Pyxidicoccus xibeiensis: one gene and its partner. The main gene of each other region encodes a partner of the protein of the gene in region 2 in a complex. Links are inferred from orthologs where the notes say so. Each region holds a gene or a part of one and is shown on either strand. Other genes may lie near its edges. The genes, in order: dnaG and dnaB.

What was found.
Region 1: the proteins of dnaB (region 2) and dnaG are in contact, whole or in part, in a crystal structure (PDB 2R6A), measured with the Geobacillus stearothermophilus proteins. The link is inferred for Pyxidicoccus xibeiensis from one-to-one orthologs. Residues at the interface, in WP_033016901.1 of Geobacillus stearothermophilus: Ser13, Glu15, Ala16, Gln18, Glu91, Leu92, Asp94, Ala95, Val96, Pro97, Thr98, Ala99, Ala100, Asn101, Tyr104, Tyr105, Ile108; in WP_049624496.1 of Geobacillus stearothermophilus: Lys456, Leu457, Leu458, Pro459, Ala460, Asn463, Ala464, Leu467, Leu535, Leu536, Ile537, Ala538, Gln544, Glu545, Asp548, Tyr549, His552.

Annotation. Positions count from the first base shown.
Region 1 is NZ_JAJVKV010000005.1:578,336-581,636, forward strand. What follows is about bases 1-2,993. They hold dnaG (DNA primase), read right to left. Parts: upstream 2,431-2,993; coding sequence 571-2,430; downstream 1-570. Other genes in these bases: rpoD (RNA polymerase sigma factor RpoD), read right to left, coding at 1-478; LXT23_RS24890 (GatB/YqeY domain-containing protein), read right to left, coding at 2,689-2,993. Outside these bases: more of LXT23_RS24890, read right to left, coding at 2,994-3,150; rpsU (30S ribosomal protein S21), read right to left, coding at 3,251-3,301. UniProt on the Escherichia coli protein: RNA polymerase that catalyzes the synthesis of short RNA molecules used as primers for DNA polymerase during DNA replication.
Region 2 is NZ_JAJVKV010000005.1:794,635-797,746, reverse strand. Bases 72-2,875 are described here. They hold dnaB (replicative DNA helicase), read left to right. Parts: upstream 72-691; coding sequence 692-2,059; downstream 2,060-2,875. Other genes in these bases: thiD (bifunctional hydroxymethylpyrimidine kinase/phosphomethylpyrimidine kinase), read right to left, coding at 2,204-2,875; LXT23_RS25750 (LytR/AlgR family response regulator transcription factor), read left to right, coding at 72-591. In the rest of the region: more of LXT23_RS25750, read left to right, coding at 1-71; more of thiD, read right to left, coding at 2,876-2,944; LXT23_RS25735 (gamma-glutamyl-gamma-aminobutyrate hydrolase family protein), read right to left, coding at 2,941-3,112. UniProt on the Escherichia coli protein: The main replicative DNA helicase, it participates in initiation and elongation during chromosome replication. Travels ahead of the DNA replisome, separating dsDNA into templates for DNA synthesis.

The DNA of each region.
Region 1 (3,301 bases), 220 kb from region 2 along the record:
CGTCGACAATCTCGATGTCGTTGTCGCCGAACATGCTCATCACGTCGTCGATCTGATCGGACGACACGATGTCGGCGGGGAGCGCGTCATTGACCTCGTCGTAGGTCAGGAAGCCCTTCTCACGGCCCGCGGCGAGCAGGTCCTTGACCTCCTTGCGCTCGGCGACCGGATCCTCCTCGACGTCGTCTTCCACGGCGTCCGGGTCCACCTGGACGGCGGCGGCGGCTTCTTCCGCGGCCTCCTCGGGGTCCACGTCATCACCCATGGCGGGCGCGACACCCTTCTTCTTCTTCAGCTTCTCCGTGGCCTCGGCGACGACGTCGCTCTTCGCGGCAATCGCCTCCTTCTCCTCGGCTCCTGCCTTGGTCCCCTTCGCCACGGACGCGGAGCTTTCCGGCGCCTTCTTCTTGCGGATCACCGGATCCACCTTCTTCTTGGTGGGCTTCACGGACGCCTTCGAGGGCTTCTGCGTCGGCATTCGGGTACTTCTCCTTAGGAAATTCAGGGGCTTGAGGCCAGGGGCGAGCCGGCCGATCTACCGCAAAGTCAGGGTTTCTTACAAACGCGAACTCAAACCGGTTGCATGGGCGCCTTTGTTCCCGAGGAGGCGGGCTTGAGCTCTTCCAGGACACGCTTCTTGAGGGCCAACAGTTCCACGCGCTCCGTCAGGAGCTCGCGCGTCTCCTCCGTGAGGTCAAACGCCCCCGGCGTCTGCTCCGTCGCACGTCTTATATAAGCGAGCCTCTCGTCGATGCGCCGCACCATGATTTCCCTGCAGATGTTGGAGAAATCGTGGTCCAGCGTCATTCCCCGCTCGGGGAGCTGACGCCAGGCTTCCTCGACGGCGCGCTTCACCGCGTCTGACGCCTCGTAGAGGGCGTCCTCGGTGCCGTGCCCGGACGTGGCATGGGCGAGCGCCATGCGCAGCCCCATGTGGGACAGCTCATCACAGACGCGGAAGGTGTCGCGGGCAAGCAGCCGTGAATCCCGGAGTATGGAGGCCACATAGAGCGTCTCCAGCCAGGGGGGCGGCTTCTCCGAGGGCTTTTCCGGCTGCTGCGCCGGGGCCCCTTGGGCGCCCTGGGGTGGGGGCTTGGGGCGCAGGTTGCGCAGGGAGTCTTCAACCACCCGTACCGTCCATCCAAAGCACGCGGCTATGGCCTTGAGGAACTCGTTGCGCTCCAGGCCTGGCACAAATTGACCTACCATGGGCTTGAGCCGATCCAGCGCCGCCATCTTCTCCTCGTAAGGCGACGCCGTGCCATGAGGGAGGACGGTCGAGAACAGGTGGGTGGTGAGCGGCTGCGCGCTCTCGAGCAGACGCTCCACACCTTCCAACCCCTGGCGACGCGCGAAGGTGTCCGGGTCGTCGCCCTGGGGCAGCAGCGCCACCCGGGCGTCCGCCCCCGCGGCAAGCAGGGGACCGGCGAGCCGCTCGACAGCAGCGAGGCCGGCCTTGTCCCCATCCAGCAGCAGGAAGAGCTTCTTCGCGTCCGCGCGCTTCAGCACCTGGAGGTGCCCGGCCGTGAGGTTGGTGGAGCACAGCGCCACCGAGTGGCGCACGCCCACCTGGTACAGGCCGATGCAGTCGAAGTAGCCCTCGACCAGGATGGCGGCCTTGCGCTTGTGGATTTCCTCCCGCGCCTGGTTCATCCCGAAGAGCGTCTCGCTCTTGTTGTAGATGCGCGACTCGCGCGAGTTGAGATACTTGGGGCCGTCCTCCCTGCCCACCAGGCGGCCACCGAAGGCGATGGCGCGGCCCTCGGGGGAGCGGATGGGGATGACGAGCCGGCCCCGGAAGAAGTCGATGTAGCCCTCGCCGGAGGAGCGCGGCGTCACCAGGCCCGCCTGCTGTCCCCACTCCAGCATGCCCTGCTTCTGGAAGCGGTCCGCCAGCAGGCTCCACGCGTCGGGCGCCCAGCCCAGCCCGAAGGCCATGGCCGTCTCTTCCGAGATGCCCCGGCTGGCGACGTAGGCGCGCGCCGCGCGGCCCTCGTCCTGCTGCCACAGCAGCGCGCGGAAGTGCTCGGCGGCGAAGTCCGTGGCGTCCTTGATGCGCTGGCGCTCCCGGACGCCGGGGTCCTCCTCGCCCTGCACGTCGATGCCCAGCTCCTGCGCCAGGTCCTTCACCGCGTCGACGAACGTCTTGCCCAGGTAGCGCTGGACGAAGGACACCGCGTCGCCGCTCGCCCGGCAGCCATGGCAGAAGTAGAAGCGCTTCTCCGGCACCACGTAGAATGACGGCGTCTTCTCCTGGTGGAACGGACAGCACGCCTTCCACTCGCGCCCGGCCTTCTTCAGCTCCACGTGGCGCGAGATGAGCGACACGAGGTCCACCCGGTCGAGGATTTCCTGGATTTTGTGTTCCGGAATCACGGTTGCCACCCCCAGGCCCACGCGTAGGTAGGCGTAGGCATGACATCCTCGCATACGGGGCTGACGTCCCCCGGCGCCCGGGCGACCTGGCGGATCCTTCCCACAGGCAGGGAGGAGGGACGGCGGGGCAGGCGCGGGGAGGGGAGGGGCACGGCGTGACTCCTGGAGCCCGGTGGGGGCTGGCCCAGGCACTTAATGACGGGGGGGCGAGGGGGCAAGTTTCCGCCTCCCTGGCTGCCCGTGAAAAGCAACGGCGCCGCCGGTTTCCCGACAGCGCCGCGGCGTCACTGGAGCTTCAGGCTTCCGGACGGCTCAGGGCGACAGCTTCGCGAGCTGGGCCTTCACGGCCTCGGAGATGGCGCGGCCCTCGGCCTTGCCCTGGAGCTTGGGGTTGAGGTTCTTCATCACCGCGCCCATGTCCTTGGGGCCCTTGGCGCCGACCTCGGCGATGGCGGCCTGGACCTCGGCGGTGAGCTCGTCGGCGGACAGCTGCTTGGGGAGGTAGTTCTGGAGGACGGTGATTTCCGCCTCCTCCTTCTCCGCCAGCTCCGGGCGACCGCCGGACTTGAACTGGTCGATGGAGTCACGGCGCTGCTTGATGAGGCCGGTGATGACGGTCTGGATGCCCGCGTCATCGAGCGCGGAGGCACCGGGCTCCACTTCCTTGTACTTCACGGCGCTCTTGAGCATCCGCAGGACGCTGAGGGTGAGCTCGTTCTTGGACCGCATCGCGTCCTTCAGGTCCGCGTCGATCCGCTCCTTCAGGGTGGCCATGTCGCGACTCCTCAGGGGGAAGTGTGTTCGGGGACTGGACGACGGGAGCCAGGGCACCTGACAGCTTCAGGGGTGCCCCGGCTCGCGCGCGAGGCTCGCTCTAGAACGACTTGCGGGCCTTCTTCACAGCGCGCTTCTTGGCGGCGAGGGC
Region 2 (3,112 bases):
ACCGGCTTCGAGGTGCTGGAGGCGCTGGGACCGGAGGGCTGCCCCGCAGTCATCTTCTCCACCGCGTATGACGCCTTCGCGCTCCAGGCCTTCGAGGCGCATGCGGTGGACTACCTGCTGAAGCCCTATGACGCGGGCCGCTTCACCCGGGCGCTCGACAAGGCCCATGCGCTGCTCGTCGGAGGGCGGACGGAGGCCGAGGCCGGCCGGCTCCAGGCCCTGCTGGACGGCCTGTCCCGGGCCTCGCCCTCGCGCCCGCTGGAGCGGCTGGTGGTGAAGGTGGGCGAGGCGTGGGTGCCACTGCGGCTGGACTCCGTGTGGCGCCTGTCGTCCGAGGACAAGTACGTGCGGCTGTACACGGACCAGGGCGAGCACCTGGTGCGCCAGAGCCTGCGCGCGCTGGAGGAGCGGCTGGACCCGGCGCGCTTCGTCCGCGTGCACCGGGGCGACATCGTCAGCCTGGAGGCCGTGGCGCGCCTGGAGCCTTGGACCCACGGCGACGGCATCCTCGTCCTCAAGAACGGCACCACGGTGGTCCTCAGCCGCACGTGGCGTGAAGTCTTCCTGCAGCGCTGGGGCATGGAGGGGTGATCCAGGGGGTAGAGCCGCCCCCCTCCACCCACCCGGTGCTACAGGTCTGTGGCAGAAAATTGGGCGATGTCAGGCACGCCTGTAGAGTGGGCAGGCAGCCATGGATAACGTCCTCGACATCAGAGAAGGCCGGCGGGTTCACGAGGATCTGGCCGCTGAGCGCGCGGTGCTGGGTGCCATCCTCGCGGACAACACGCTCACGGCCGCCGTCGGTGAGGTGGTCCATCCGGACGACTTCTCCAGTCCCGCGCACGCGCAGATCTTCGCGGCGATGCTCAAGCTGGACGGCCAGTCCAAGCAGGTCGACCACCTGACGCTGGCCGAGGAGCTGAAGGTCCTCGGGCAGCTCGTCGCCGTGGGCGGCCCCGCGTACCTGATGCGGCTGGACCAGGTGGTGCCGCTGGCGTCCAACGCCGTCCAGTACGCGCAGATCGTCAAGGACCAGGCCCTGCGGCGGCGCCTGGCCCACGTGGGCAAGGAGATTCAAGACCTCGCCAGCACCGAGACGGGCGAGCTGGAGGTGCTGCTCGACGAGGCCGAGCGCAAGGTGTTCCTCCTCGCGGAGAAGAAGCGCGAGGGCGACCTGCGCCCCGTCAGCGAGCTGATGGAGCAGACGCTCGACCTGCTCGACAAGATGAAGGCCGCGGCCACGGGCGTGACGGGCCTGTCCACGGGCTACATCGACCTGGACATGCAGCTCACGGGTCTGCACGCGGGCGAGCTCATCATCCTCGCGGCGCGTCCCGGCGTCGGCAAGACGTCCTTCGCGATGAACATCGCGGTGCACGCGGCGCTGAAGGAGAACAAGGCGGTCGGCATCTTCAGCCTGGAAATGCCCGCGGACCAGCTGCTGATGCGTCTGCTGGCGTCCACCGCGCGCGTGGACATGAAGAAGCTGCGCGGCGGCCGGCTGACGCCGCACGACGAGGAGAAGTTCCAGGAGATGGCGGGCGCGCTCTACAACGCCCCCATCTACATCGACGACTCGGGTGGTCTGTCCCCGTTCGACCTTCGCGCCAAGGCGCGCCGCGTGAAGCAGAAGGACCCGCGGCTGTCGCTGCTCGTCATCGACTACCTCCAGCTGATGCACCAGAAGGGCAAGGTGGAGAGCCGGCAGCTCGAGGTCGCCGAAATCTCCCGCGCGCTGAAGCAGCTGGCCAAGGAGCTGGAGGTGCCCATCATCGCGCTCAGCCAGCTCAACCGTAAGGTGGAGGAGCGCAAGGGCGGCAAGCCCATGCTGTCGGACCTGCGTGAGTCCGGCTCCATCGAGCAGGACGCCGACGTGGTGATGTTCATCCACCGCGAGGAGTCCGAGGAGGGCCCGGATGGCGCGCCGGCCCAGTCCTCCAGCACCGTCATCCCCGTCGAGCTCATCATCGCCAAGCAGCGTAACGGCCCGGTGGGCTCCATCGACCTGGTGTTCCTCTCCGAGTACACACGCTTCGAGAGCCGCACGCGCGGCGAGTAGCGACCGCGCGCCACGTCGTTCCCGCTCGCGAAGCCCCGCCCATGACTCGCGACCGGGCTCGCGGAGCGCCGCATCACGCGCGGCGCCATGAGCCCATCGGGGCGCCGCGCCCGTGCGCACGTAGCGCACCACCAGCCCTCGCCGCTACTCCGTACCCGTACGCAGGTAGCGCACCACCAGCTCGCGGGCCGCGCGCACCGCCGTGTCCAGCGTGCGTCCCCGTCCGAGCTCCGTCGCCAGCGCGGAGGCCAGCCGGCAGCCGGTGCCCCTCCGCCCCGGCGTGCGCGCCAGCCACTTCCCGTGCAGCACCCGCACCCGTGCCGGCGTGGCCAGCACGTCCGCCAGCCCCTCCACGTCCGGCAGGTGCCCGCCCTTCACCAGCACCGCACCAAAGCCGTACCGGGCCAGCGCGGTGGCGGCCTCCACGGCCTCATCCACCGTGCGGGCGACTGGCCGGCGCAGCAACCAGGCCGCCTCGTCCAGGTTGGGCGTGAGCACCACGCGCGGGCCCGCCAGCGCCAGGTAGCCCCGCGCGGACAGGCGCGACAGCGACTCTCCGCGCGACGTGCGCACCACCGGGTCCACCACCCACCACGCGTCCATGCCCGCGAGGGCCCTGCTCGCGGCGGCCAGCTGCGCGGGCCCGGGCACCATACCCCACTTCACCGCGTGCAGCGGCCCCAGCTCACACGCGGCGGCCACCTGCGCGGCCAGGATGCGCGGCGCGGACGCAAGCCAGGTGAACGTCGCGGTGCCCTGCGCCGTCTGCGCCGTGGGCACGGCTACCGGCAGCCCGCCCCGGGCGCGCACGGCGGCCACGTCCGCCAGCAACCCCGCCCTCCCCGTGGGCTCGTGCCCGGCCAGCAGGAGGACCCGGGGACTCAACGCCGGTGCTCGCGCGCCTTCTGCACGAAGGACTTGTACAGGCCCACGTGCACCGGAATGGTGGTGGCCATGTACTCGGGGTGCCACTGCACGCCCACGGCGAAGACATGCGCCGTGGACTCGATGGCCTCCACCACGCCGTCCGGCGCCACCGCGCAGACATTCACA